DNA from 3 places in the Nocardia sp. NPDC050406 genome. Region 1 is predicted to be linked to each of the others. Evidence: riboswitches for the same ligand, from Rfam matches in the RefSeq annotation. Region 1 holds a riboswitch; each other region holds the start of a gene.

Region 1 (9,410 bases):
CGCGGCAGAGCCTGGACGAGATGGCCGGATGGCTCCCGCCGACCGGGGGCGCGCATCTGCGCTCGGGGATGGAGATGGCGCGGCTGTTCGCGCAATGTCCACGAGCGGTGGCGAACGCGGCCGCGCTGGCCCGCGAATGCGCCTTCGATCTGCGGCTGATCGCACCGCAACTGCCGCCCTTCGAGGTGCCGGACGGCCATGACGAGAACTCGTGGCTGCGGGAGCTCACCTACGCGGGCGCGGCCCGCCGCTACGGCCCTCGGGCGAACAATCCGAAGGCCTACGCGCAGCTCGAACACGAGCTCGCGGTGATCGCCGACCTGGAGTTCCCGGGCTACTTCCTGGTGGTGCACGACATCGTCAGCTTCTGCCACGACAACGACATCCTGTGCCAGGGAAGGGGTTCGGCGGCCAACTCCGCCGTCTGCTACGCCATCGGCATCACCAATGTGGATCCGGTGGCGAACAAGCTGCTGTTCGAACGGTTTCTCTCGCCGGAGCGCGACGGGCCGCCCGATATCGATGTGGATATCGAATCCGATCGCCGCGAGGAGGCCATCCAGCACGTCTACGCCAAATACGGGCGCGAGTACGCCGCGCAGGTGGCCAATGTGATCACCTATCGCGGACGGTCCGCGGTGCGCGATGCCGCACGGGCGCTGGGGTTTTCGCCCGGACAGCAGGATGCCTGGAGCAAACAGGTGAACCGCTGGACCGGTGTCGCGCAGGAGGAGCACACCGACATTCCCGCCGACGTCCTCGCGCTGGCCGGTGAATTGGAAGGGCTGCCGAGGCATTTGGGCATCCACTCCGGCGGCATGGTGATCTGCGACCGGCCCATCGCCGATGTGTGCCCGACGGAATGGGCGCGGATGCCGGGACGCAGTGTCCTGCAATGGGACAAGGACGACTGCGCCGCCGCCGGACTGGTGAAATTCGATCTGCTCGGGCTCGGCATGCTCTCGGCGCTGCACTACATGATCGATCTGGTGCGCGAGCACAAGGGCGAGACCGTGGAGCTGCATCGGCTGGATCTCACCGAAGAGGCTGTGTACGAGATGCTTTCGCGCGCCGATTCGGTGGGCGTGTTCCAGGTGGAGTCCCGCGCGCAGATGGCGACGCTGCCGCGCTTGAAGCCTCGGAACTTCTACGACCTGGTGGTGGAGGTGGCGCTGATTCGGCCCGGGCCCATTCAGGGCGGCTCGGTGCACCCCTATATCCGGCGGCGCAACGAGCGGGAGGAGGTCGTCTACGACCATCCGGCGCTGCGGAATTCACTGGAACGCACCCTCGGCATTCCGCTGTTCCAAGAACAGCTCATGCAGATGGCCGTGGATGTCGCCGGATTCACCGCCGCCGAGGCCGATCAGCTGCGCCGGGCCATGGGCTCCAAACGCTCCACCCAGAAGATGGAGCGTCTGCGCGCACGCTTCTACGACGGGATGCGGGAACTGCACGGCATTACCGGCGAGGTGGCCGACCGCATCTACGAGAAGGTCTACGCCTTCGCGAATTTCGGCTTCCCGGAAAGCCATTCGCAGAGTTTCGCGTCCCTGGTGTTCTATTCGTCGTGGTTCAAACTGCATCATCCGGCGGCGTTCTGCGCGGGGCTGCTGCGGGCGCAGCCGATGGGGTTCTATTCGCCGCAGTCGCTGGTGGCCGATGCTCGGCGGCACGGGGTGGTGGTGCACGGGCCGGATATCAATCACAGTCTGGCCGAGGCGACTTTGGAGCGGAAGGGGATGGAGATTCGGTTGGGGCTGGCCGCGGTACGCCATATCGGCGGCGACTTGGCCGACAAGATCGTCGCCGCTCGCGAAGCGGGTCCCTACGAGTCCTTCCTGGATCTCACCAATCGCGTGGAACTGACTGTGCCGCAGGCGGAATCGCTGGCCACGGCGGGTGCGCTCAGCAGTCTCGGCGGCACGCGCCGACAAGCGCTGTGGGCGGCCGGGGCGGCGGCGGGTGAACGCCCCGATCGCCTGCCGGGTACCGGGGCCGCCACCACCGCCCCGGCGCTGCCCGGTATGAGCGATCTGGAGTTGGCCGCGGCCGACGTGTGGGCCACCGGTGTGTCGCCGGGCAGCTATCCCACCGAATTCCTTCGGCCTCGCCTCGATGCTCTCGGGGTGGTTCCCGCCGCCCACCTGCTCGATATTCGCGACGGCACCCGGGTGCTGGTCGGTGGCGCGGTCACCCACCGGCAGCGGCCCGCCACCGCGGGCGGCGTCACCTTCCTCAATCTGGAGGACGAGACCGGCATGGTGAACGTCGTCTGCTCGGTGGGCCTGTGGGCGCGTTTCCGCCGCCTCGCGCAGAGCGCGCCCGCCCTGCTGATTCGCGGTCGCGTACAGAATGCCGAGGGCGCGGTCACCGTCGTCGCCGAACATCTGCAACGCCTGGACCTGCGGGTGGAGGCCCGCTCCCGGGACTTCCGCTGATTCGACGAGAATGAATCGCGCCGAGAAGGGAGCCAGACGTGCCGACAGTGGTTCGGGCGACGATCAAACCGAACAGCAAGAAGGGCCCGCTCGTCGAGACCGCCGCCGACGGCACCCTGACGCTCTACGTGCGCGCCCCCGCCGTCGAGGGCAAGGCCAACAAGGCCGCGTGCGACCTGCTCGCCGCGCACTTCGGCGTCCCCAAATCCACGGTCCGCCTCACCGCCGGTGCGGCTTCCCGGTTCAAGCGCTTCGAAATCGATTGAGTTCAGCCGACGGTGGCGGAGTTCATGGCCGAATGCCGTTCCCCGCATTGCCAAACCAAGATCACATCGCGAATTAGAACGCGAGTTCGTCCCACGGGATACGAATGGGGAACGGGAAGTCGAACTCGATGTCGTCGGCATCGTCGTGTGTCCATTCGTCGGCCAGTAGGTAGTTGGTCGGATGGAGTGGGCGAATCCCGTCCGGCAGGAGGCCGTGCTCCAGTTCCAGCGCGTAGGCGCGGACGGTCGCGATAGCACTGCGGGCCGGGTCGAGCAGAACTTCCCAGTACCAACGGATTCCAGCGGCCGCATAGCGCGCCCTCTTGGCTTCGATATCGGACCGTGTGTTGCCCGGCGAGAGCACCTCGCCGACCAACAGGACATCAGCGGAACGTACATCCTGGTAGGGGCCGTCGAGGCAGCGGTGGACAAGGAAGTCCGGCGTCACGAAGTCGGATTTTCCGGTAGGGCCGAAGAAGACATTGGTCTCGAGATTGACACGCCAGCATTCTTCGGGCTTGGCCGACGTGGACAAACGACCACAGCGCTCGATGGCGTTGGTCAAGCGGCGAGTGAAAGTCTGGTGCTCGGCGGGTCCGCGCCGCAGCCAGATCACCTTCCCCTCCCACAGTTCGATCTGCTCGGCAATCTCCTCGGGTAGACGCTCGAGCTCCTCCCAGGTCATGTATTCGGGGAGGTCGGGGCGTTCGACGTGCGGAATGGACACGTCATCAGGGTATTTCGCCATGTCCGCGGCCTCCCGGATTCACGAGAAGGGGACGGATTCGTCCGCAATGTCGTAGGTCGTCACTGCCAGTACACGCCGTGATCCCCGGTCTGTCACTACACCGCGCCGGGAAATCCCAGCTGTCGCCAGGCTTCGTAGACCGCGACCGCGGCGGCATTGGAGAGGTTCATGGAGCGGCGGCCCGGGAGCATGGGGATGCGGACCTGTGTGGTCACGCGCGGATCGGCCAGGACGTCGGCGGGCAAGCCAGTGGGTTCGGGACCGAAGAGCAGGGTGTCGGTCTCCCGATAGGAGATGGCCGTGCTGTGTGTGGTGGCCTGGGCCGTGAAGGCGAACACGCGCTCGGGGCGAATGGCTTCCCAAGCGGCGGCGAGGTTTTCGTGCACTGTGACGTGGGCGAGGTCGTGATAGTCCAACCCCGCCCGGCGTAGCTTGGGCTCGGATAGGTCGAAGCCGAGCGGTTCGATCAGGTGCAGATGGCATCCGGTTCCGGCGGCCAGGCGGATGGCGTTGCCGGTATTGGGCGGGATGCGCGGCTCGAAGAACACCAGATTGAACACCACGCCAGTCAATCAGACGGTTCGCTCAGCCCGTTCAGGCCCCGACGGCCTGTCCACAGACATGCGCGCCGAACCACGGTGAGGCGGCGGCCGTAGTCGGTCTGCTCGGCGGGCAGGTGCGGCTTCGGGCCGCGCTTCGGCGAGGCAATAGACTCGCCCGCGTGAGCCCAGCCCATGCCGCCCCCGAAAGCCGCAGCAGTCGAGTCGGCGGCTTCGTCCGCGACAACCTGCCGCTCCTGCTGGTGGCGGCGGTGCTCGTGGTGGCGGTGGTCTTCCTGGTGTGGGACCGCTGGCGCCGCGGAGCGGTGTTCATCGGCGGCGCGGCCCTACTGGCCGCCGCCTTCCGCCTCCTGCTCCCCACCGAGCGCGTCGGCCTGCTCGCGGTGCGCGGCAAAACCTTCGACGTCTCCTGGCTGACCGTGCTCGGCACCGCGATCATCGTCCTGGCCGCCACCGTCAACACCCTCGGCGTCAGCTGACGTCGCTCGGCCGACGCATCGGCAGACGTCGCGCCCTCGTCACCCGCGCTGCCGCTGTCCGGGAACCCGCCGCGTTCGGCGGTCACGGCCGTGCACACGGGCCGCGAGGTGCGGCTCGGCTGGTGGCCGTTGCCCACCGAGCGTGTCGGCCTACTCCCATGCGCAGCAGGGCTTTCGGCGCGTCGTACTGCGCTCGATGTGCCTAGCCCCGGGCGGCGCGGGCCAAATCCATCGTTTCGATGAGCAGTTTGCCGACTGCTTCGGTTTCGGTGAGGAAGCCGTCGTGGCCGTCTCGGGAGCGGACGATCTCCAGGCCTTTACAGCCGGGGAGGAGGTCGGCCAGTTCCTGTTGGGTCCGTAGCGGGTACAGGCGGTCGGAGTCGACGCCGCCGATGACGCAGGGGACCGTGTTGCGCGACAGGGCCGCTTGGATGCCGCCTCGGCCGCGGCCTACGTCGTGGCGGTTCATGGCCTCGCTGAGCAGGACGTAGGTGGCGGGGTCGAAGCGGGAGACCAGTTTGGCGGCCTGGTATTCGAGGTAGGACTGGACCGCGTAACGGCCGCCGTCCCAAGGGTTTTCGTCGCCCTGGGCGTGGTTTTCGAAGCGGTGGTCCAGCTCGAATTCGGTGCGGTAGGTCAGGTGCGCGATGCGGCGGGCGATGCCCATGCCGGTCATCGGCGCGCGGCCGGTGCCGTGGTAGTCACCGCCCTGCCAGTCCGGATCGGCCTGGATGGCGGCGATCTGGGTGGTCTGGGTGCCGATCTGGTCGGCGGTGGCGCGCGCGCCGACCGCCAGCACCAGGGCGGAGCCGACACGGTCGGGGTGGCCGAGCATCCACTCCAGCACCCGCATACCGCCCATGGAACCGCCGACCACCGAGGCCAGCCGGTCGACCCCGAGCAGGTCGAACAGCTTCACCTCCGCGGTCACCTGATCGCGAATGGTGATCTCGGGAAACCGTGCGCCCCAAGGCTTTCCATCCGGCGCGATACTCGACGGGCCGGTCGAACCCTTGCAGCCGCCGAGCACATTGGTGGCGATGACACACCATTCGCGGGTGTCGACCGGACCGCCGGGCCCGACGATGCCCTCCCACCAGCCGGGCGGCGAATCCTCGGCGCCCGAGCGCACCACATGCGAGTCACCGGTCAGGGCGTGCTCGACCAGAACGATGTTGTCGAGGTTCGCCGACAGTTCGCCCCACCGCTGCACGGCGAGCGTCACATCGGGAATCACCGCCCCGTTCTCGAGCTCGACGTCCCCGATGGCAATGCTGCCGAGCGTCCCGTCGGACGGCGGAAGCAGCGCTTCCACCGTCTCGCGAGAAGTGCTCGATTCGATGTTCACGGTCAACTTGCCGCCGCCGTCAGTCCGGCCGCGAGATCGGCCAGGATGTCGTCGATACCCTCGATACCCACGGCCAACCGCACCAGACCCGGGGTGACGCCGGAGGCCGACTGCTCCTCGGGCGTCAACTGCGAGTGCGTGGTGGAGGCCGGATGGATCACGAGCGAACGCACATCCCCGATGTTAGCGACATGGCTGTGCAGCTCCAGCGCGTCCACGAACTTCTTGCCCGCATCGACCCCGCCCGCCAGTTCGAACGACACGATCGCGCTCACACCCTTCGGCGCCAGCTGTTTGCCACGCTCGAACCACGGCGAGGACGGCAGCCCGGCGTAGGACACCGACTCCACATTCGGCTGCCGGGTCAGGAACTCCGCCACCGCCTGCGCATTGGCCACGTGCCGCTCCATCCGCAGACTCAACGTCTCGATGCCCTGCGCGATGAGGAAGGCATTGAACGGCGAGACCGCCGCACCCAGATCACGCAGCAACTGCACCCGCGCCTTGAGCGCGAAGGCGGGCGCGCCCAGTTCGGCGAACACCACCCCGTGATAACTGGGATCGGGTGTGATGAAGCCGGGGAACCGCGGCGCACCGGACTCGTCGCGCACGGTCCAGTCGAACGTGCCGCCGTCCACGATCACACCGGCCACCGCGGAGCCATGTCCGCCAAGGTATTTCGTGGCCGAGTGCACCACGATGTCGGCGCCGTGGCGCAGCGGCTGAATCAGATACGGCGTGGCTGCGGTGTTGTCCACGATCAACGGCACACCCGCCGCGTGCGCGATTTCGGCGATGCCGGGAATGTCGAGCACCGAGCTGCTCGGGTTCGCGACGGTCTCGCCGTAGAAGGCCTTGGTATTGGGCCGCACCGCCGCCCGCCACTGCGCCAGATCGTCCGGATCCTCGACGAAGCTCACCTCGATACCCAGCTTGGGCAGCGAGTAGTGGAAGAGGTTGTAGGTGCCGCCGTAGAGATGCGGGCTGGCCACGATGTGATCCCCGGCCGAGGCCAGATTGAGGATCGCGTAGGTCTCCGCCGCCTGCCCGGAGGCCAGCAGCAGCGCCGCCACCCCGCCCTCCAGCGCGGCGATGCGCTGCTCCACCACATCCTGGGTGGGGTTCATGATGCGCGTGTAGATATTGCCCGGCTCGGCGAGTCCGAACAGCGCGGCGGCGTGCTCGGTATCACGGAAGGCGTACGAGGTGGTCTGGTAGATCGGCAGCGCGCGGGCCCCGGTGGCCGCGTCGGGAGTCTGTCCGGCATGAACCTGCTTGGTCTCGAAAGACCAGTCGGCCGGGTTTGTGGGCGCGGTCGAGTCACTCATGTCCTGCTCCAAAAAAGGTCGCCGAATGGCGGGAAGTCTGACGTTATTCGAAAGCGAACAGGCTTCGACAACAACACATTTCGGTGACCTCCTACGGTGCGCTTGCGCTCGGCCTTCGAGCGCCTGGTCCTCACCCGGAGCACCCCACCGCAGCTGGAGGGTTGCCGATCAGCGAGCCGGGGCTTGGCGCTGATGCTCTTGACCTGAGACGGATTCTAACGGCCGGACACGGCGGCTTCGGACGTGGGGCCGGACACAGTCGGGACGGCACAGACCCGAACGAACTCGTGATACGCGCCGACCACGGCATCTGCCATCCCCCGAGCGGAGTCCACGCAGTCGGCGTTGACGGCCTCGCATTCGGTTCCGGCCCGCATGATGGCGTGCCAGGTGCCCAGCAGCAGCCGCACCGGCAGGCTGTCCGCGCCGACGCCCATGCGCTCGGCCAGGACATCGGCCATGTGCTGGGTCTTGGTCTCGGCCGCGTCGAGGCTGCGGGCCCGCACCGCCGTGCTGGAGCGAATGAGGTTCTGCATCTGCTGGAACCAGCGGAACGGCACCGGTTCGTCGCTGTCGATGACGCGGTCCACGAGCGCGACGAAGCCGTCCAGCATGGCCTTCATCTGGTTGTCGGTGGGCGGCTGGGCGCGCAGGTAGTCGGCCATGGCCTCGCCCCAGTCCGAGATGGGGGCGAGGACGATGTCCTCCTTGTTCGTGAAGTACCGGTTCACGGTGCGCGGTGAGACGTCGGCCGCATCGGCGATCTGCTCGACGGTGGTGGCCTCGAAACCCTGGGTGTCGCAGAGCTCCAGCGCCACATCGATGATGCGGTCGCGGGTCTGGCGCTTCTTGCGCTCGCGCAGCCCCGGCCTGCGGCGTTCCAGGAGATCGGCATGCGATGACGACTCGGACATGGGCTCATTCTATCGATATTCGGCCAGATTGTGACGGCAACCGCCATCTGTCTGACTGCGACATTTTTCCCTTGACGACATTTGTCGGTGGGTGGCACTATGGTCGAGGTTGTTCGCCAGTGCCCGAGGAGACGACATGCCCACCGCGACAGCGATTCGAAATCCCGACGAAATATCAACGCCCACAAGCGCTTCCAAACGCTGGCTGGCGCTGGGCGTCCTCGCCCTGGCGCAGCTGATGGTGGTGCTCGATGCCACCATCGTCACGATCTCGCTGCCATTCGCGCAGCAGGATCTGCACATCAGCGAGGCCAGCAAACAGTGGATGCTGACCGCCTACACGCTGATCTTCGGCGGACTGCTGCTGCTCGGCGGCCGCCTCGCCGACTATCTCGGCCGCCGCCGCATCTTCCTGATCGGACTGGTCGGCTTCGCGGCGGCCTCGGCGCTGGCCGGGCTCGCCCAGAATGCCGGGCAGCTCTTCGCCGGGCGCGGCCTGCAGGGCGCGTTCGCGGCGCTGCTGGCTCCCGCGGCGCTGTCGCTGGTGTCGATCACCTTCACCGAGGTCACCGAGCGCGCCAAGGCGTTCGGCGTGTTCGCGGGCGTCTCGGCGGGCGGTGCGGCCATCGGCCTGATCGCGGGCGGCGCGCTCACCGAATACGCCGATTGGCGCTGGTGCCTGCTGGTGAACACGCCGATCGCGCTGCTGGCCCTGGTCGGCGCGTACGCCTTCGTCATCAAGGATGTGCCCGCCCCGCGCACCGGCGGCTACGACCTGCCGGGCGCGCTGACCGGAACCGCCGGTCTGATCGCGGTGGTCTACGGCTTCAGCGTGGCGGCCGAGGACGGGTGGGGCGCGTCCAGCACGCTGGCGCTGCTGATCGCCGGTGTGGCGCTGCTGATCGCCTTCGTGGTCATCGAGAACCGGTCGGCGAATCCGCTACTGCCGCTGCGCATTCCGGGTGAGATCAATCGGGGTGGCTCGTATCTGGTGGCGCTGCTGGTGCCCATCGCCATGTTCGCCATGTTCCTGAATCTGAGCTTCTACCTCCAGGTCACGCTGGGTTACTCGGCGCTGAAGGCGGGCGTGGCGTTCCTGCCCTTCCCCATCGGCATCGTCATCTCCGCGGGCGTCGCCAGCGCGCTGCTGCCGAAGATCGGTCCGCGCCCGGTGATGATCGCCGGAGCGGTGCTGGGTGTGGTGGGCCTGCTGTACCTCGCGCAGCTCGAGTTCGGCGACAGCTATGCCGCCAGCGTGCTGCCCGCCATGTCGCTCATCGCGCTCGGTATGGGCGGGTTGTTCGTGGCCATGCAGACCACCGCGCT
Region 2 (9,410 bases), 720 kb from region 1:
CGGAGCGAATGCGGGTCACCGAGGGCACCACGGCCGGGCCGACGGCGTCCATCACATGATCGGCATGGCCCTCCAGCAGCGTGCCGAGCATGAGCAACCGATCCAGGGCCTCGCGCTGCGGTTCGGGCTGACTGGCCCGCAGCAGTCCGATCACCCCGCTGGCGGCCGGATCCTCGATACCGCGCCGACGATCCTTAACAGCCTCCATGAGCCGGGCGAGAATATCGGCCATGGGCTCGTCGCCGACCTCACCGAGCACCTCGACATTGCGCTTCATGTACCCCGCCAACCACGGCGCGGAGGAGAACTGCACCCGGTGGGTGACCTCGTGCAGGCACACCCACAACCGGAAGTCGCTGGGCGGCACGCCGAGTGCGCGTTCCACGCCCATGATGTTCGGCGCGACCAGCAGCAGGGTGCCGTCGGGCCCGCTGAAGGGGTCGTACTGGCCGAGGATGGCGGTGGACAGGAAGGCCAGCATCGCCCCGGCCTGCACCCCGGCGGGTTTGCCCACGAATCCGCGATCACGCGAGTCGGTGCCGGTGAGCGCCGACATGGACGCCGCGGCCGCCCGAATCCAGCCGGGCCGGTCCACGATGCGCGCGGCGGGCACCACCGAACCGTCCACCAGATGGCTGACCTCGCGCACCGGGGCCTCGGCCCGAATGGAGGCCTCGGCCAGCTCGGCCACGGCCTGCTCGGCCGAGTACCGCGTCGTGCGCGGCCCCGACGGCACCAGCAGCGATCCGGTGCGGGCGGCGAGCTGCCAGTCGACGGCCCCGGTCAGCCCGGACTTGGATTTGCGGCTCAGCTCACCGGTTTTCGGGTCGATCACCAGTTGGGCGTGGGATTCACCGGAGTCCGGTCGCGCGGCATCCGCCGAATTGTGTTCGGGTCCGGTCATATTCATCCACCCGTCAGGAGCAGCCACAGTTACGCAGCGTGGTGGCGATGGCGTCCAATGCCGGGCGGCTCAGCCCCGGCAGTCGGTCGTTCGACATCAAAGCGAAAGTGAGTACGCGCCCATCGCGATCCAGCACATACCCCACCAACGAGCTTGCCACATCCAGAGTTCCGGTCTTGGCGCGAACCCAGCCCGCCGCGGCGCGGTCACCGTCGACGTAACGGTCGGTCAGCGTGCCGGTCGCCCCGGCCACGGGCAGGTAGTCGAGCAGGGCCGCGAGCGGGGCGGGAGCGCCGTTCGGGGTCGAATTCCCTTGGTTCCCGGTGTCGTTCGGCAGCGCCGCGACGGTGATGACGCGGTCCAGCACGCTCGGCGGCATGCGGTCGTCCACGGACAGTCCGCTGCCCCCGTCGAGCAGGGTCACCCCCGTGGTGTCGAATCCGGCCGCCCGCAAAGTGGTATTGATCCCGGTGGCCGCACCCGCGAAGGACTGCTCGTTGCCGGTGGCGGCCGCGATCTCCCGGCCGATGGTCTCGGCCAGCACGTCGTCGGAGTGCACCATCATGTCGTGCAGCCGGTCGCGCAGCGGCGCGGACTGAACCGAGGCCACCTCGACCGCCCCGGCCGGTGCGGTACCCAGTCGCACCCGCGCGGGGTCGAGACCGAGCTCGGTGGCCAGCCGCTGACCGGCGGCCAGTGCGGGCTTGTCGGTGCGCGGCGAGTAGTCCTTCAGCGGTTCCAGCCGCCCGCCGTCGATCATGACCGGGTCGATGGGCGCGATGGAACCGCCCGCGATATCCACCGGATCCCAGCCCTGCGCCATACTCGGGCCGGTGTAGAGCGAGGTGTCCACCACGATCGTGTCGACCTTGCGGCCGGACGCCTTGATCCGCGACACCAGATCCGACAGCTTGGGTCCGTTCGGGTAGTAGCCCTTGCCGTCCGGCTGCGCGGTCAGCGTGGGATCGCCGCCGCCGACCAGCACCAGCTCATTGGGCGCGGACCCGGCCACCACCTTGGTGGTCACCCGCTTGTCGGGCGGCAGCGCGAGCAGGGCCGCCGCGGTCAGCAGGATCTTGGCGTTGGAGGCCGGAATCATCGGCTTGTCGGGATCGGTGCTGAACAGCACCTCACCGGTGTCGCCATCGGAGACCATGCCCGCGAAGATGCCCAGATCCGGATTGCCGACCACGGGCGCGAGCGCCGCGGCCAGACCGCTCTTGCTCGGCGCGGGGCCATCGGTGGGCGCGGGCGTGACCTGCGGCGTGGCCGTGACGGGCGTCGGCTGCGCGGCGATCGTCAATCCCCCGTGCCGGAATTCCTCCGTCCACGGTTTCACGATCAGTGCCACCGAACCCGCCGCGATAAGCACCATGACCAGGAGCGATGACACCAGGACCCAGGTCCTGCGGCGACGCTTGGCCGCCAACCCACCGATCTTCTTCTCGTCCGGACCAACCACGTGCCGCTGTCTCCCTGATACCAGTGGTGGGGATTGTCCGGCGTCCCTGCCGCACCCACGCGCTCGCGCACCACACTATCCTCGTTGCGCAGTCGTTCCCCCGAACGAGCTGGCGAGTCGGCAGCCATAGGCACCAGAAAAGAGGAGATGACGTGGAGTTCGACGTCACCATCGAGATCCCCCGGGGTCAGCGGAACAAGTACGAGGTGGACCACGAGACGGGCCGCGTCAAGCTGGACCGGTACCTGTACACCCCGATGATGTACCCGGCCGACTACGGCTTCATCGAGAACACCCTCGGCTCCGACGGCGATCCCCTGGACTGCATGGTGCTGCTGCCCGAGCCCGTGTTCCCCGGTGTGCTGGTGGAGGCCCGCCCGGTCGGCGTGCTGCTGATGAGCGACGAGGCCGGTGGCGACGAGAAGGTCGTGGCGGTGCCCGCCGGTGACAAGCGCTGGGATCACATCCAGGACGTCGAGGACATTCCGGAGTTCCAGCGCAAGGAGATCGCGCACTTCTTCGAGCGCTACAAGGATCTGGAGCCCGGCAAGTGGGTCAAGGTCGAGGGCTGGGAGGGCCGCGCCAAGGCCGAGAGCCTGGTCACCGAGGCCTACGCCCGGCTGAAGGAGCAGGGCGGCCACTGAGGCCATTGGGCCGACATACGAACGGGTGGTGCGGTTTTCGCACCACCCGTTGTTTGTGTCGGAACCGTGTCTACTTGCCCTTGAACTGCGGTTCGCGCTTCTCGAACACGGCCTGGATGGCCTCGGTCAGATCCTCCGAGGGCAGGAAGGCGGCATTCCACGCGGAGACGTAGCGCAGCCCCTCGGCCACCCGGCCCGCCTTGGGCTGTTCCAACACATCCTTGATGCCCTGCACCACCAGCGGCGGATTGGCCGCGATCTCGCGGGCCATGGCGTGCGCCGCGTCCAGCGCCGCCTCCTGATCGGGGTACACGTCGTTGACGAGGCCGATCTTCTCGGCGCGCGCGGCGTCGATGTCCTTGCCGGTGTAGGCGAGCTCGCGCACGTGACCTTCGCCGATGATGCCCGGAAGCCGGTGCAGCGAACCGATATCCGCCACGATGGCGACCTTGGCCTCGCGCAGGCTGAACTTGGCGTCGGCGCTGGCCAGTCGCACATCCACGGCCGCGATGAGGTCCAGGCCGCCGCCGATGCACCAGCCGGAGACCGCGGCGATGACGGGCTTGCCGCAATCGGCGACCGCGGTGACCGCGGCCTGCATCTCGCGAATGTGGCGCAGGAAGTTGGTGCGCGGCTTGGCCAGCGCCTTGCCCTCGCCGAGCAGCGGACCGAACAGCGGGCTCATGGCGGGCAGATCCAAGCCGTAGGAGAAGTGCTTGCCGGAACCGGTGAGCACGATGGCGCGCACCTCCGGGTCGGCGTCGAGTTCGCCGAAGATCAGCGGCAATTCGTGCCAGAAGTCGGGTCCCATGGCATTGCCCTTACCGGGTCCGGTCAGGGTCACCTGGGCGACGTGGTCCTTGCTCTCGACTGTGAAAGCCTTCCATGCAGTCATTCGCCCAGCGTATCGGTGGCGCGGGCGGCGCGCGTGCGCAGTGCTGGCGCGGCGCTGAACACGATGTGCCGCAGCGGTTTTCCGCGCGGTGCGGCACAACCGCTGCGGCACGGGCGTTTCCGCGCCCCCATGTGGATGATGCATCACCGATACCCCGCACATCGTCCGCAATCGCTCTACCCTGGTGCCATGCGCAGGTCCCTGCCGCCGATCGCCTCGAAGGTCTCCGACACCCTGATCGCGCGTGGCCATCACGGCGTGATCCTCACCCAGGAACAACCCACGCACACCGCCGCCGCGGCCGCCGAGGCCCTCGGCGTGGCAATCGGTGCGATCACCAAATCCCTTGTGTTCCTGCTCGATGACGATCCGGTGCTGCTGCTCGTCTCCGGTGCGCACCAAGTGAATGTCGATCGCACCGGGCAGCGTCTGGAGGGCACCCTGACCCGCGCGCCCGCCGCGCTGGTGCGGGAGGTGACCGGGCAGCCGATCGGTGGCGTGGCCCCGCTCGGGCACCCCACCAATCTGCCCACCTACATCGACAACGCGCTCGCCAGCTACCCCGAGCTGTGGGCGGCGGGCGGGCATCCGAACACGCTCTTCCGAACGAATTTCCGCGAGTTGGTCCGCATCACCGCAGGTCTGGCCATTGATGTCGACTGAATTCAAGTCAGATTGAGCACAACCAGGAATAGCCGCGCCGCCTCGGACGTAGGTTCGGGGTGTGAGCGATTTCCCCTCCGAGCTACGGGTCCCCGATGATCTGAGCGGCATCACCGCGCATCAGTTCCGCTCCGCCATGCGGCACTATCCGGCGGGCGTGACCGTGGTGACCCTGGCCTCCGAGAACGGTCCGGTCGGTTTCACAGCCACCTCGTTCGCCTCGCTGTCCGCCGAGCCGCCGCTCATCTCGTTCAATATCGCGCACACCTCCTCCAGCATCGCGGCCCTGCTGCGCGCGGAGTCGGTGGTGGTGCACTTCCTCGGCGAACACCAGCAGCACATCGCCAAACGCTTCAGCCGCGCCGCCGACCAGCGCTTCGCCGACCACTCGCTGTGGACCACCCTCGATACCGGCGAGCCGGTGCTGCACGGCACCCCGATCTGGGTGCGCGCCACCATCCACAAACTCATCGAACTCGGCGATCACACCCTCGTGGTGGGCCTGGTGACCCGCGTGCACGACGATGCCGAGGAGCTGCCCGCCGCCGCGCCGCTGCTCTACTACAACGGCGGCTACCACCGCCCGGAAGCGCTCTGACCGGTCAGGTCGCCGAGGTCGCGGTGCCGATGCCGAGCGCCGCGAGAATTCCGGCGCTGGCCTGTTCCAGACGGTCGCGTACCTTGCGGCTGCGCAACAGATCCGCCGCCCGCGCGGCGGCGAGCGCGAGCAGCACCATTTCGATTGCGGCGATGGCACTTTCGATCGCGCCGAGGGCGAGGGTGTTCGCGAAGGTGACCTCGGTCAGGAACTGCGGCAGCACCGCGAGATAGAACAGGCCGACCTTCGGGTTGAACACGCACGACAGCAATCCGGCGACGAAGGCCGACCGCGCCGACGCCGCCCGCTCCCGCGCGCCCGCGTGTTCGAGACCCTCGTGCTCGGACCGTTCCCGGCGCTCCCGGCGCAGCGCGATGAGCGTGCGAATTCCCAAGTACACCAAGTAGATTCCGCCGACGACCTTCAGTGCGCGATAGGCGGTGGCCGACTGCTCCAGCAGCGCGGCGACGCCCGCCGCCACCACCACGGCCCAGACGATTCCGCCCAGCGCCGACCCGACCGCCGCGGCGATCGCGGGTCGTCGCCCCGCCATCGAAAACCGCAGCACCAGAAACGAATCCGGGCCGGGCGTCACCGACAGCAGGACACACAGCCCGATAAAGCTCAGCAGCAGCGGAAGGCTCACCCGTCAATGGCAGCGCACAATGTCCGCCGAGGCAACCCACTTACCAATGGCGAACTTTCAGCAAGCGGCTGTTGGGTTCAGGCGCGGAACTCCGCGGCCAGCTCGCCGAACATATCGGTGTTCATAGCGAAGGCCAGGCGCGCCTCGTCGAGTACCCGCTCGGTCTCCTCACCGGAGATCGGCAGGGCATCGAGGGCCTCGCGGTACTCGCGCTTGAAGGCCGCCGGGTTGGAGATCTGGTCGAAGACGTAGAACCGCACGCCGTCGCCCTTCTTGGGCAGCTCCCACAGCTTCTCGGCGGTACCGCGAATGACCTGCCCGCCCGAGAGGTCGCCGAGGTAGCGGGTGTAGTGATGAACGACATATCCGGCGGGCCAGGTGCGCGCGCATTCGGCGATGCGGGCGGCGTAGGCGAGTGTGGAGGGCAGCGGACGCAGCTCGTCACGCCAGCCCGCGCCGCCGAGATGGGCGAGGTCGATTTCCAGTGCGGCCAGGCGAGCAAGTTCCGGGCGAACGAAGGGTCCGGCGACCGGATCGGCGGCGAGTTCGGCCGAGTGCCGCTCGAGCGCCTCGTACACGAACCACAACTGGGCGGTGTAGCGGTAGAACGCCTGGATACCGAGGGTGCCGCCGAGCATGTCGCGCATGAACGAGCTGTGCTCGGCCTCGTTGTGCTGCTGCTCGGTGGCGGTGCGAACAAGGGTCGAGAACGGCGTCGCGGTGTCCAGCATGGTCGTGCTCCTCGTTGTCGATCCAGGGGCAGACCGCACTATGGCTACCCTAACTTCACCATCGAGGCTACCGACGCCTACAAACCGCTACTTCCTACTTTGCGGTCCTCCCGATCCAACTTTCGGATGATTCTCGGGAGAGGGTTGACAAGTTCCGGCCGCGTCTGCCAACCTCTCCAACCAGGTCATGAGTACCAGCGTCAAGCCCCGGCTAGCTGGTCGGCAACCCTCCTCCGCGGTGGGGTGCTCCGGGTGACGACCGGGCCGTCGTTCACAAGAACGCGGCAAGCGCGGACTCTTCGATCACCGATCACGAGTCCCTGAACCGACGGGATTTCGTCATGACTGCTTTCGCCGACCAGAGCTGCGCCGCCCTCGCCACCGTCTCCGGATGTGATCTCGCGGTGCCGCTGGTGCAGGGCGGGACCGCCACCTACGCCAACTTCGACTACGCCGCCAGCGCCCCGGCCCTGCGCCAGGTCACCGACCGGGTGGCCGAGCTGCTGCCGTACTACGCCAGCGTGCACCGCGGCGCGGGCTACGCCTCGCGCGTCTCCACCGACTGCTACGAGAATTCGCGAAAGACGGTGGCGCGCTTCCTCAATGCCGCCGACGACCAGTGCGTGGTCTTCACCCGCAACACCACCGATTCGCTGAACCTGCTGGCCTCCTGCGTACCGGGCGACACCGTGGTACTCGACACCGAGCACCACGCCAACTTCCTGCCGTGGACCCGCAACGGCCGCCGCGTGGTGCGCGCCGCCGACACCATCGAGGAGACCATTCAGCGCATCGTCGCCGAGCTGTGCGCCAAACCCGCTGCGCTGCTGGCCATTACGGGCGCGTCGAATGTGACCGGGGAGCTGCTGCCGATCGAGCGACTGGCGTGGATCGCGCACCAGTGCGGCACCCGCATTCTGGTCGATGCCGCGCAGCTGGCGCCGCATCGCCGAATCGACCTGCAGGGCACCGGAATCGACTATCTCGCCTGCTCCGGGCACAAGCTCTACGCACCGTTCGGCGCGGGAGTGCTTGTGGGACGCCGGGATTGGCTGGATGCGGCCGAACCGTACCTCGCCGGTGGCGGCGCGGTCCGCCAGGTCACCGCGACCGAGGCCGACTGGGCTCCCGCGCCGCAGCGCCACGAGGCCGGGTCGCCGAATGTGCTCGGCGCGGCCGCGCTGGCCGCCGCCTGCGACGCCCTGGCCGCCCTCGACGAGACCACCGTCACCGAGCACGAGCTCTACCTCGCCCACCGCCTGCGCTACGGCCTGAAAACCGTTCCGGGAGTGAAGTTCCTGCGCATCTGGCGCGACAGCACCGATGCCGTCGGCATTGTCGCCTTCACCGTCGACGGCTTCGAACCCGGGCAGGTGGCGGCGTATCTCTCCGCCGAACACGGCATCGGGGTGCGTGACGGGCGTTTCTGCGCGCATCCGCTGCTGGCCAAGCTCGGGGTGGACGGCGCGCTGCGCGCCAGTATCGGTCTGGGCACCACGGCCGCCGATGTGGACCGGCTCATCGATGCGGTGTCCAGCCTGGTCGAGCACGGCGCGAAGTGGAATTACGGTCGCACCGAAGGACATTGGAATCCGGTGCCGGAGACCCGCCCGTTCGGCGGGGATGCCGCCGGAGCGGCTCCCTGCGTGCTCTGAGGTCGCGCGTCCGCCCCCGGTGAGTCACCGGGGGCGGACATTTGCGGGTTTCAGAACACGAGATAGCGCTCGGCCAACTCCTCGACCACCGGGTCGTCGTCGGCGACGGTGTTGAGCAGATCGAGATCGGTGGAGACCGACAACTGTCGAATGTCGTCCTGATCCGGATCCTGCGCACCGTCCTCGTTGAGCTGCCGCAGTAACTTCTCCCGTACTCGTTCTTTCAGCGAATCACCCATATCGACAGCATGCCCCGATCCGCCGATCCCATCCCCCGGCACGCCGATGATCACACCGGGGCGAGCCAGGTCCCCCACGGTGAATTGCGCAGCACCGTGTACGCCACCAGGAAGGCGAGCGCTCCCCACAGCCACATGCGCGACAATCCGGTCGGCAGGGGTCGGGAGCGCTGACCGCGCCAACTGCGCACCAGCCAATCGCCCCACCAGAGCGCGAAGATCGCCATGAGCGGGACCAGGAGCAGATTGCTCTGGACGGCGTCGAGCACCCGCCCATCGGTCAGATTGTTGATGCCGCGCAGGCCGCCGCATCCGGGACACCACCAGCCGGTGAACTCGTGAAAGGGGCACAGGCCCCAGGAGCCTTCCTGGTGGGGATCGCGAAAGTGCAGCGCCGCAACCACTCCGGCGACCGCCGCCCCCGTGAGCACTGGCATCGCCACGGCCCGCCACCTGGGGCGAACGGGGGGATTCGGCGTATTCGCGAGCGTGGCGTCCACGAGGATCAACGGTAGTCGCGCCTTTCCACGCCCGCCAGATCGGTGTCCGGTGCACGGCTTCCCCTTGACAGACGAGAACGTGTTCTAAAAACTGCTTCGTGATCGCCATCACACAGCGGACCGTCGACCGCTCGGCTGGTCCGGTCGCGTCAGGCGCGGCGGGACAGCGGGTTCGCCAGGCCTCCGCCCGCACCGAGGAGATACGCCCCATGATCCTGGACAGCTTCCGACTGGACGGCCGCGTCGCCGTGGTGACCGGAGCGGGCCGCGGCATCGGCGCCGCCACCGCCCTGGCATTGGCCGAGGCGGGCGCGGATGTCGCCATCGCCGCCCGTACCGCCGATCAGCTCGAAGAAGTGGCGGGCAAGGTCCGCGCCCTGGGCCGCCGCGCGGTCGTCTTCCCGGGCGATCTCTCCGACACCGATACGCTGACCGCGTTCGCCGACACCGCGGCGGCCGAGCTGGGCCGCCTC
Region 3 (9,410 bases), on a different contig from region 1:
TCCACCAGATGCCGCAGGAACAGCGCGTTCCCGCCGGAGGACTCCCACATCAGATTGGCGGTGAACCCCTCCAGCTGCCCGCCGAGCATGGATTCCACCAGCGCCACACTCTGCTGCTGGGTGAACGGCTGCAGATCCACCCGCAGCAGATGCCCGTCCTTCCACAGCGAGGTCACCGCGTCCGGCACCTGCACCCCGCTGCGCACGGTGGCGACAATGTGCGCGGCCCGGTCGATGGCCAGCTGCAGCAGCAGCGTCGCCGACAGCTGATCCAGCAGATGCGCGTCGTCGACGCCGATGATGGTGTGCCCGTCGGCCAGCAGCGCTTCCCGCGCCGCCGCCATGAAGGTCACCGGATCGTGCGCCGTGTACACCCCCACCATGTGCGCGAAGACCCCCAACGGAATGCTGCGCGCCGACTCGGTCCCCGCCACCCACCGAATATTTCCCCCGACGGCGGCGGTGGCCTGCCGCGCCAACGTGGTCTTGCCAACCCCCGCGTCCCCCGTCAGGACCGCCCCGACGAAGTCCTCGCCCAGCAGTGCGGCCCGAATGGATTCGAGCTCACCGACACGTTCGACCATCGGCCAATTCCGAGCCATGCACCAACTGTAGTGCGCCGACCCATTGTGAGCAGGACAAACGATCTGCGAAGTGGGACAAACCGTTTGCCGAGAAAGGGCGAGGTGGGGGCGGTGCCGCCCACCTCGCCGTCGCCGTCAGTCGGCCCAGACCTGGTCGATCGGGGTGCCCTCGTTCGGCGGCGGGGTCGGGGTGCCGCCCGGGGTGCGCGAGAAGCGCGGCGCCGGGGCGTGCTGGACCACGCCGTCGATCTCGATGAGGCCGTTACGGGCCTGGATGTGCGGGTTCTGGGTGGCCTCGCTGAGGGTCAGCACCGGGGTGGTGCAGGCGTCGGTGTGTTCGAAGATGGCCCACCACTCGTCGCGGGTCTTGGTCTTGAACTTCTCGGTGAAGAGCTTGCGCAGCTGGTCCTGGCCATTGGGGTCGATCTGGTGCGGCAGGCCCTCCGGGTCGATCTCGAGGCCCTTCAGGAATTCGGCGTAGAACTGCGGCTCGATGCAGCCGACCGCCATGTACTTGCCGTCGGCGGTCTCGTAGGTGTCGTAGAACGCCATACCGGTGTCGAGCAGGTTGGTGCCGCGCTCGTCGGACCACAGACCCATTCCGCGCATACCCCAGATCATGTGCGAGAGCGCGAGCGCGCCGTCGATCATGGCGGAGTCGATGACCTGGCCCTTGCCGGAGGTCTGGCGCTCCACCAGGGCGGCGAGAATGCCGAAGACCAGGAACATGGAGCCGCCGCCGAAGTCGCCGACCATGTTCAGCGGCGGCACCGGGCGCTCGCCCTTGCGGCCGATGGCATTGAGCACGCCGGTGAGCGAGATGTAGTTGATGTCGTGGCCCGCGCGATCGGCCAGCGGCCCGTCCTGACCCCAACCGGTCATGCGGCCGTAGACCAGGCGCGGATTGCGCTCGAGCGCGGTCTCGGGTCCGAGGCCCATGCGCTCGGTGACGCCGGGCCGGAAGCCCTCGATCAGCACGTCGGCCTTCTCGACGAGTCCGAGCACCTTCTCGATATCGGCCGGATCCTTCAGATTGGCCTCGACGATGGTCCGCCCCCGCCACTGCGGCCGCTCCATGAATCCCGGAAACTGCCCCGGCCGCTGCACCCGCACCACATCCGCACCGAGATCCGCGAGCAGCAATGCCGCATGCGGACCCGGGCCGATACCGGCCAGTTCAACAACCCGAACGCCCGCGAGCGGGCCCTGCTTGGCGGTGGATGGAGTGCTCACGCCCTACCTCGGTTCATCGTCGATCCTGTGCGCACCGGCACGCGCCGGTGTTGACAGTATGACAATAACGGGTACGCGCGGCGTCCCCCAGACCCCGGCTCGATCAGGCCAGTTCGTAGGACTCGCTGGAAATCCGGAACGAATGGCCGAAGCGGTCGTTCACGCACCGAATCCCCGACCGTTCGCTGAAGCACTCCACATCCCCGGACCGCAGCGAGTGGCCGTAGCGCAGCACCGGCAGACCGGTCTCCCGAATGGTGTCGCCGTGGCACGCGAATCGGGCCGGATCCCCTTGGAACAGCGTGATCCGGTCGCCGTAGGACTGATGGCAATCGGCCGGTTCGGCCGGTGTCGCGTAGGTGTGGTTCGCGATCTCGCACACGGCGCCCTTGTCGGCGAGCACGCAGGTGATGTTCCCGCTCGGCGACTGGAACCCGTCCTGATAGGCCGGTGGCACGGCCGCGGCGACTCCAGCGCTGACCGTGCCGAGCGCGGCCACCGCCACCGCTGTTCGAATCAGATACGCGGACTTCATTTCTCCCCCTCGATCGGCGGCCGCGACGCGGCGGATTCCCGCCGACAGCGCCGCGCCCTCACCAACTTTTCGCGCCACGCGGACCAAATGCATCGGTTCCGGGAGAATCGAGGCGTCACGATCTGAAGGAGCCGAGTGTGAGCGCGTCGGGTGAAGTACTGGTCGGCCTTGCGATTCTGATCGGGCTGGTGGGTGTGGTGCTACCGGTGTTGCCCGGCGTGCTGTTGATCGCGGCGGCGATCGGCGTGTGGGCCTTTGTGACCGGCGGGGCGACCGCGTGGACCGTTTTCGCGGTCTGCGCAACGCTTCTGGTGGCCAGCGGGGTGATCAAGTACGCCTGGCCGGGGCGGAAGTTGAAAGAGGCCGGGGTGCCGAATCGGTCGCTGTTGATCGGCGCGATCCTCGGAATCGTCGGGTTCTTCGTCATCCCGGTGATCGGACTGTTCGTGGGATTCGTTCTCGGGGTTTATCTTTCGGAGCTGAACCGACTACAGACGCAGCAGACCGCGTGGGTGTCGACCAAGCACGCGCTGAAAGGCGTTGGGCTGTCGATACTCATCGAGCTGTTCGGCGCGCTGCTGGCGGCGGGCGTCTGGCTGGTCGCCGCCCTCGCGGTCTGAACGGCGCTCAGGGCTCGATGACCGGGAACGGAATCGTATCTCCGGCAGGCGGTTTCGGCAGCTCCGTGCGCCGCAGCCGCAGCGTCGGCGATTCCGGCCCGAACAGCGGCAGCGTCGGCGTCGGATCCTCGATGGGCCGCTGTTTGGCGGGTAGCCGGTAGAAGGCGCGGGCATTGTCCTCGAGCACACGGTGCAGGTCGTTGCCCACCGCATCGGCGATGGTCCGAATGTCGTTGTCCAGGAAGGGCCGTCCAGCGCGGGTGCCAGGCAGATCGGAGCCGAACATGAGGGCATCCGGGTTGACGGCGTGGATCTTGCGCAGCGCCATGGGCACGTTCATGGCGACGCGCCCGAAACCGGAGGCCTTCACCATGGCCCCGCGGTCCACCAGATTCAGCAGGTACGGCAGGCAGTCGTCGGACATGCCCATGTGGTCGATGGAGAGCTTGGGCAGTTTGGTGATGACCGGCTCCAGCGAACCGAGCATGGACCCGTCGATGTAGAGCTCGACATGCCAGCCGACCAGTTCGTACGCGCGCAGCGCCGCCATGGTCAGCCCGACGATATCCCCGCCCGCGCGCTTGAGATTGAACCGCAGCGCCCGCACCCCGGCCCGGTCCAGCGACACGATCTCCTCGTCGCTGGCGTCCACGCTCAGGTTGGTGACGCCGACCCAGCCCTCGCCGAGCTCGGCCAGCGCCGCCCGCAGCCACGTCTGATCGGTGCCCTGGAAGGACCCGCTGACCACCGCACCACCGTCGATGTCGAAGCGCGACATCCGCCGCTTGTAATCGGCGATGGTGTACGGGTCGGGCAGGTAGCCCTCGTTCTCGATCAGCGGGAACCGCGGATCGATGATGTGGACATGGGCATCGAACACGTGATCAGCATGCCTCAGAATGGTGACAAGTGCGGAAGACCTTGCCCGCCTAGCGGTTCAATGCCAGGTCAGGCGTTGGGAACCTTGTCCGGCTCGCTGGCGCGCAGCATGTCCTCGCGCTCCACGACCTTCACGCGCTCGCGACCCTGCGGCTCGCCCAGGGCCCGCTCGTGCGCGTCCAGGCGGTACCAGCCCGCCCAGGTGGTGAAGGGGACGCCCTTGCCCTCCAGGAAGGCGGTCACCGCGTCCAGCTCGGGCTCGGCGGCCGGGGTGAACTTCGGCGCGTCGTCGAGCAGGCAGGCGATGGTCTCGTTGGCGTCGCCCTTGGTGTGGCCGATGAGGCCGACCGGGCCGCGCTTGATCCAGCCGGTGACGTAGGTCTGCGGCTTGTACCGCGCCGCGCCGTCGGCGTCCTCGTCGATGAGCACGCGACCGGCCTCGTTGGGCACGGTGCCCGCCTGGTCGTCGAAGGGCAGCGACGGAATGTTCTGCGACAGGTAGCCGACCGCGCGGTACACGGCCTGGATGTCCCAGTCCTTGAACTCGCCGGTGCCCTTGCAGTTACCGGTGCCGTCGAGCTGGGTGCGCTCGGTGCGCAGGCCCACGACCTTGCCGTTCTCGTCGCCGACGATCTCGGCCGGGGATTCGAAGAAGTGCAGGAACAGCTTGTGCGGGCGGTTGCCCACATCGCGAATGGCCCACTGCTCCAAGGTGTTGCAGATCATGTCGACCTGCTTGGAGTGCCGCCGCGCGGCCTCGGAGCCCTCGTCGTAGTCGATGTCCTCGGGATCGACGATGACCTCGATGGTCGGCGAGTGGTCGAGCTCGCGTAGCTCCAGCGGGGTGAACTTGGCCTGCGCGGGACCGCGGCGGCCGAAGACGTGCACCTCGACGGCCTTGTTGGCCTTGAGGCCCTCGTAGACGTTCGGCGGGATCTCGGTCGGCAGCAGCTCGTCACCGGTCTTGGCGAGTACGCGGGCGACGTCGAGGGCGACATTGCCGACACCGAGGACGGCGACCTTCTCGGCGTCCAGCGGCCAGGTGCGCGGCACGTCGGGGTGCCCGTCGTACCAGGACACGAAGTCGGCCGCGCCGTAGGAGCCGTCCAGGCCGATGCCCGGAATCTCCAGCGCCCGGTCGGCATTCGCGCCGGTGGAGAAGATGGTGGCGTCGTAGAACCGTTGCAGGTCCTCGAGGGTGATGTCGGTGCCGTAGTCGATATTGCCGAGCAGTCGCACCTGCGGCTTGTCGAGCACCTTGTGCAGGGCGGTGATGATGCCCTTGATGCGCGGGTGGTCGGGCGCCACGCCGTAGCGGATGAGGCCGAAGGGCGCGGGCATGCGCTCGTAGAGATCGATGCTCACCCCGTCGAATCCGGTGGGGGCATCGGATTTCATCAACGCGTCGGCCGCGTAGATACCGGCCGGTCCGGCACCCACGATCGCAATGCGGAGCGGGCGGGTCGCTGCACTCTGTTCGGTCATCTTTTACGCGCACCCTTGTGAGTCGAAAACAAAATCTTGCGGTGAGTCTCAGCTGTCATTCTTAGCCTAGGCTAAGTTGACACGCCATCGGGCCCTCTGTGAACCCCTCGACGCTGCAGCGTTGCCGCGCCGTACTCGTATTCCCCCCGCGCGGGCGGAGAATTCAGACGATTCTATCGGTGAGGCGGAGCGCACCCGTTCGCGGTGTTGTGAACTGGGCGGATGCTCACCGCCTCGACTACCCGGTGTCGAGCCCGATACACCCCCGTCGACCAGGCATGATCTAGCCATGAGCGATGACGACGAGAAGGCTGTCCCGATCGATCAGGGCGAGACGCGGTCCCTGCTGCCGTTCCTGCTGGCGGCGGGCATCATCGCGCTGGTCGTGCTCGGCATCGTGATCGCGGCGGTGGTCTCCCCGGCTGAGAAGAATGTCACAGATTCCGATCGCCTGGCGGTGGCCGCCCGCAACTTCATCGGCGCGCAGACCGCCGCCGATCCGCTGAACACCCGGATCGTGTGCGCCGGATTCGACGATGCCCGCTCGCCCCTCAGGACCGAACACGACGACACGCCACCGACATTGGAGTTCGTCGGCCTCGCGGACCCTCGGGTGGACGGGGACCGCGGCGCGGCGGCCGTGACGGTGCGGATCGACGGTAAGGAAACGACCTCCACCTGGAATTTCACCAAGGCCGACAGCGGCTGGGTGGTCTGCGACAGCTGACCGGGGGATCCAGGTTTGACAGGTCGGCCATGCGTTGGGCAATCTCAGATCCAGGTCATGAGTACCAGCGTCAAGCCCCGGCTGGCTGGTCGGCAACCCTCCTCCGCGGTGGGGTGCTCCGGGTGACGACCTGGCCACGCGCCACGGCGCGGCAAGTGCGGATTCACAGGAGGAAGACAAGTGAGCTACGCGGGTGACATCACGCCGAAGCAGGCGTGGGACCTATTGCGGGACAATCCGAACGCGGTGCTGGTGGATGTGCGCACCGAGGCCGAATGGCGGTTCGTCGGGGTGCCCGACACCAGTCCCATCGGACGGCCCACCGCGCTCATCGAATGGGTGGATGTCACCGGCGCGCGCAATATCCGGTTCGAGGACCAGCTCAAGCAGGCGCTCGCCGACCGGGACGAGGACGCGCCCGTGATCTTCATCTGTCGCTCCGGCCAGCGCTCCATCGGCGCGGCCACGACGGCGACCGCGCTGGGCGTCACCCCGTCGTTCAATGTGGTCGAGGGTTTCGAAGGCGCGCTCGACGCGCAGGGACACCGCGGCGGCTCCGGCTGGCGCGCCGAGGGGCTTCCGTGGAGGCAGTCGTGATCACCGGAGGCTCGTTCGACAAGCCCCTTCCCGAGGGCGTCGGCCCCGCCACCATCGGTGTGCGAGGTGGCTTGCGGCGCAGTGGTTTCGATGAGACCTCCGAGGCGCTGTTCCTGAACTCGGGCTTCGTCTACGCCAGCGCCGAGGCCGCCGAGGCGTCGTTCACCGGCGATATCGAGCACTACGTCTACTCGCGCTACGGCAATCCCACCGTCTCCATGTTCGAGGAGCGGTTGCGCCTGATGGACGGCGGCGAAGCGTGTTTCGCCACCGCGAGCGGTATGTCGGCGGTCTTCACCGCGCTCGGCGCGCTGCTCGGCGCGGGTGACCGCCTGGTCGCCGCCCGCAGCCTGTTCGGCTCGTGTTTCGTTGTGGCCAACGAGATTCTGCCGCGCTGGGGCGTGGAGACGGTCTTCGTCGACGGCGAGGATCTCGACCAGTGGGAGCAGGCGCTGTCGGTGCCCACTCAGGCCGTGTTCTTCGAAACCCCGTCCAACCCCATGCAATCGCTGGTCGACGTGCGCCGCGTCACCGAACTGGCGCACGCCGCTGGCGCGAAGGTGGTGCTGGACAACGTCTTCGCCACCCCGCTGCTGCAACGCGGCTTCGACCTCGGCGCGGATGTGCTCGTCTACTCCGGCACCAAGCACATCGACGGCCAGGGGCGTGTCCTCGGCGGAGCCATTCTGGGCGAGCGCGACTACATCGACGGTCCGGTGAAAAACCTGATGCGCCATACGGGTCCGGCCCTGAGCCCGTTCAACGCCTGGACCCTCCTCAAGGGCCTGGAGACCATGCCCCTGCGCGTGCGCCAGTCCAACGACTCGGCCCAGCGGGTAGCGGAGTTCCTGGCCCAGCACCCCGCGGTCGCCTGGACGAAATACCCCTTCCTCCAGTCACATTCGCAGTACGACCTCGCCAAGAGCCAGATGTCTGGCGGCGGCACGGTAGTCACCTTCGAACTCAAGGCCAACGCCGACGAAGGCAAGAAGCGCGCCTTCGAGGTCCTCAACCGCCTCCGCATCATCGACATCTCCAACAACCTCGGCGACGCCAAAACCCTCATCACCCACCCCGCCACCACCACCCACCGCGCCATGGGCCCGGAAGGCCGTGCCGCCGTGGGCATCACCGACGGCGTCGTCCGCATCTCCGTCGGCCTCGAGGACATCGAAGACCTCCTCGGCGACCTGGACCACGCCCTGAGCTGACGTTCCACACGAGAGCCCCGGCAACCGCCGCCCTAGGCCGGTTGACCGGGGCTTTCGCATATCTCCAGGTCCGAGATATTGACAGCATCCTGTCAAATATGACAGCATACTGTCATGACGATGAAGACAGTTCACCTGGCCGTGTACGACACCTTCGCCGATTGGGAGGCGGGGCATGCCACCGCTCACATCAATCGCGCGATGTGGCAGCGGGAGCCCGGCAGCTGGCAGGTGCGCACGGTGGGGGCGACGGCCGAGGCGGTCACCTCGGCGGGCGGCATGCGCGTGGTGCCGGATGTCGTGCTCGCGGAGCTGTCGCCGCAGGAGAGCGCCATGCTGATTCTCCCCGGCGCGGACACGTGGGAAACCGGTGCGCTGGAAGCCTTCTCGGCCACGGCGCGGGAGTTCCTCGCGGCGGGCGTGCCGGTCGCGGCCATCTGCGGGGCCACCTTCGGTCTGGCGAGCGCGGGACTGCTCGACGATCGGGCGCACACCAGCAATGCGGCGGAATACCTTGCCTACAGCGGATATTCGGGTGCCGAGCACTTCGTGTACGAGCCCGCCGTCACCGACGGCGACCTCATCACCGCCACCGGCACCAAGCCGGTGGAGTTCGCCCGGGCGATCTTCGCCCGCCTCGGCCTGTACGAACCGCACATCCTCGACGCCTGGTACCGGCTCTACGGCGAGAACGACCCGGCCGGATTCTTCGCGCTGGCGGAGTACGAGGAGAATCGCGCGGCGTGAACGACGAACAGGAGCTGTTCAGCACGGCGGCGATCACCTCGTTCAAACTCAACGGCCAATTCCTCGCCATCGCCGAGGAATTGGCCCGGCCCGCCGGAATCACCGCGGCCTGGTGGCAGGTGCTGGGCGCGGTGCTGCGCGAACCACTGCCGGTCGCCGGGATCGCGCGCGCGATGGGCATCACCCGGCAGAGCGTGCAGCGCATCGCGGATCTGTTGGTGGACAAGGGGCTTGCCCAGTATCAACCGAATCCGGCGCACAAGCGGGCCAAGCTGGTCGCCATCACCGAGGCCGGTCACGAGGCGGTGCGGCGCATCGACCCGCAGCACGCCGAGATGGCGGCGCGACTGAACGCCCAACTCGGACAACGGCGTTTCGCCGAGATCGTCGAGGCGCTGACCACCCTGTCGACCGCCCTCGACGCGCTCGAATCCGATCGATCCACCGTCGCACGGTAGCCGCCGAGGCCGACGACTCAGCGTTCGCCGACCTCGTCCGCCTCGAACGGATTCCTGGTGTGCCCCACGAGCTCCGCGACCGAATCCAGAATCAGCGTGGGCCGGAACGGGAAGTCGTCGGCCGTCCCGCGCCCGGAGATACCGGTCGTCACGAGAATGGTCCGCATCCCCGCCTCGAGCCCGGAGATCACATCGGTGTCCATGCGGTCGCCGATCATGACCGTCGACTGCGAATGCGCGCCGATGCGCCGCAGCGCCGAGCGCATCATGAGCGGGTTCGGCTTGCCGACGTAGTAGGGGTCCTTACCGGTGGCCCGGGTGATCAGGGCGGCGA

What was found. A riboswitch is a leader RNA that binds a small molecule or an ion and turns the genes downstream of it on or off. The one in region 1 is predicted to bind S-adenosylmethionine.
Region 2: linked by a shared signal. The riboswitch ahead of ACIBH2_RS27640 (aminotransferase class V-fold PLP-dependent enzyme) and the one ahead of ACIBH2_RS24490 (bifunctional o-acetylhomoserine/o-acetylserine sulfhydrylase) in region 1 are both predicted to bind S-adenosylmethionine.
Region 3: linked by a shared signal. The riboswitch ahead of ACIBH2_RS31400 (rhodanese-like domain-containing protein) and the one ahead of ACIBH2_RS24490 (bifunctional o-acetylhomoserine/o-acetylserine sulfhydrylase) in region 1 are both predicted to bind S-adenosylmethionine.

Annotation. Positions count from the first base shown of each region.
Region 1 is NZ_JBITIM010000003.1:190,630-200,039, reverse strand. Features, by position in the region: gene ACIBH2_RS24520 (error-prone DNA polymerase) at 1-2,441, shown strand, start outside; gene ACIBH2_RS24515 (DUF167 domain-containing protein) at 2,480-2,707, shown strand; gene ACIBH2_RS24510 (Uma2 family endonuclease) at 2,781-3,392, opposite strand; gene ACIBH2_RS24505 (tRNA (cytidine(34)-2'-O)-methyltransferase) at 3,551-4,015, opposite strand; gene ACIBH2_RS24500 (DUF3017 domain-containing protein) at 4,177-4,494, shown strand; gene ACIBH2_RS24495 (homoserine O-acetyltransferase) at 4,697-5,836, opposite strand; gene ACIBH2_RS24490 (bifunctional o-acetylhomoserine/o-acetylserine sulfhydrylase) at 5,845-7,170, opposite strand; SAM riboswitch class IV at 7,264-7,374, opposite strand; gene ACIBH2_RS24485 (TetR/AcrR family transcriptional regulator) at 7,386-8,084, opposite strand; gene ACIBH2_RS24480 (MFS transporter) at 8,221-9,410, shown strand, end outside.
Region 2 is NZ_JBITIM010000003.1:913,390-922,799, forward strand. Features, by position in the region: gene ACIBH2_RS27600 (zinc-dependent metalloprotease) at 1-904, opposite strand, end outside; gene dacB (D-alanyl-D-alanine carboxypeptidase/D-alanyl-D-alanine-endopeptidase) at 918-2,366, opposite strand; gene ppa (inorganic diphosphatase) at 2,519-3,010, shown strand; gene ACIBH2_RS27615 (crotonase/enoyl-CoA hydratase family protein) at 3,081-3,905, opposite strand; gene ACIBH2_RS27620 (YbaK/EbsC family protein) at 4,095-4,568, shown strand; gene ACIBH2_RS27625 (flavin reductase family protein) at 4,705-5,166, shown strand; gene ACIBH2_RS27630 (LysE family translocator) at 5,171-5,812, opposite strand; gene ACIBH2_RS27635 (heme oxygenase (biliverdin-producing)) at 5,890-6,543, opposite strand; SAM riboswitch class IV at 6,727-6,840, shown strand; gene ACIBH2_RS27640 (aminotransferase class V-fold PLP-dependent enzyme) at 6,885-8,198, shown strand; gene ACIBH2_RS27645 (hypothetical protein) at 8,249-8,437, opposite strand; gene ACIBH2_RS27650 (DUF2752 domain-containing protein) at 8,488-8,874, opposite strand; gene ACIBH2_RS27655 (SDR family oxidoreductase) at 9,147-9,410, shown strand, end outside.
Region 3 is NZ_JBITIM010000004.1:582,367-591,776, forward strand. Features, by position in the region: gene ACIBH2_RS31365 (LuxR C-terminal-related transcriptional regulator) at 1-602, opposite strand, end outside; gene ACIBH2_RS31370 (CaiB/BaiF CoA transferase family protein) at 720-1,817, opposite strand; gene ACIBH2_RS31375 (DUF6636 domain-containing protein) at 1,921-2,430, opposite strand; gene ACIBH2_RS31380 (DUF456 domain-containing protein) at 2,490-2,972, shown strand; gene ACIBH2_RS31385 (amidohydrolase family protein) at 2,980-3,852, opposite strand; gene ACIBH2_RS31390 (FAD-dependent oxidoreductase) at 3,921-5,336, opposite strand; gene ACIBH2_RS31395 (hypothetical protein) at 5,626-6,063, shown strand; SAM riboswitch class IV at 6,117-6,227, shown strand; gene ACIBH2_RS31400 (rhodanese-like domain-containing protein) at 6,244-6,660, shown strand; gene ACIBH2_RS31405 (O-succinylhomoserine sulfhydrylase) at 6,657-7,871, shown strand; gene ACIBH2_RS31410 (type 1 glutamine amidotransferase family protein) at 7,992-8,618, shown strand; gene ACIBH2_RS31415 (MarR family winged helix-turn-helix transcriptional regulator) at 8,615-9,076, shown strand; gene ACIBH2_RS31420 (HAD-IIA family hydrolase) at 9,094-9,410, opposite strand, start outside.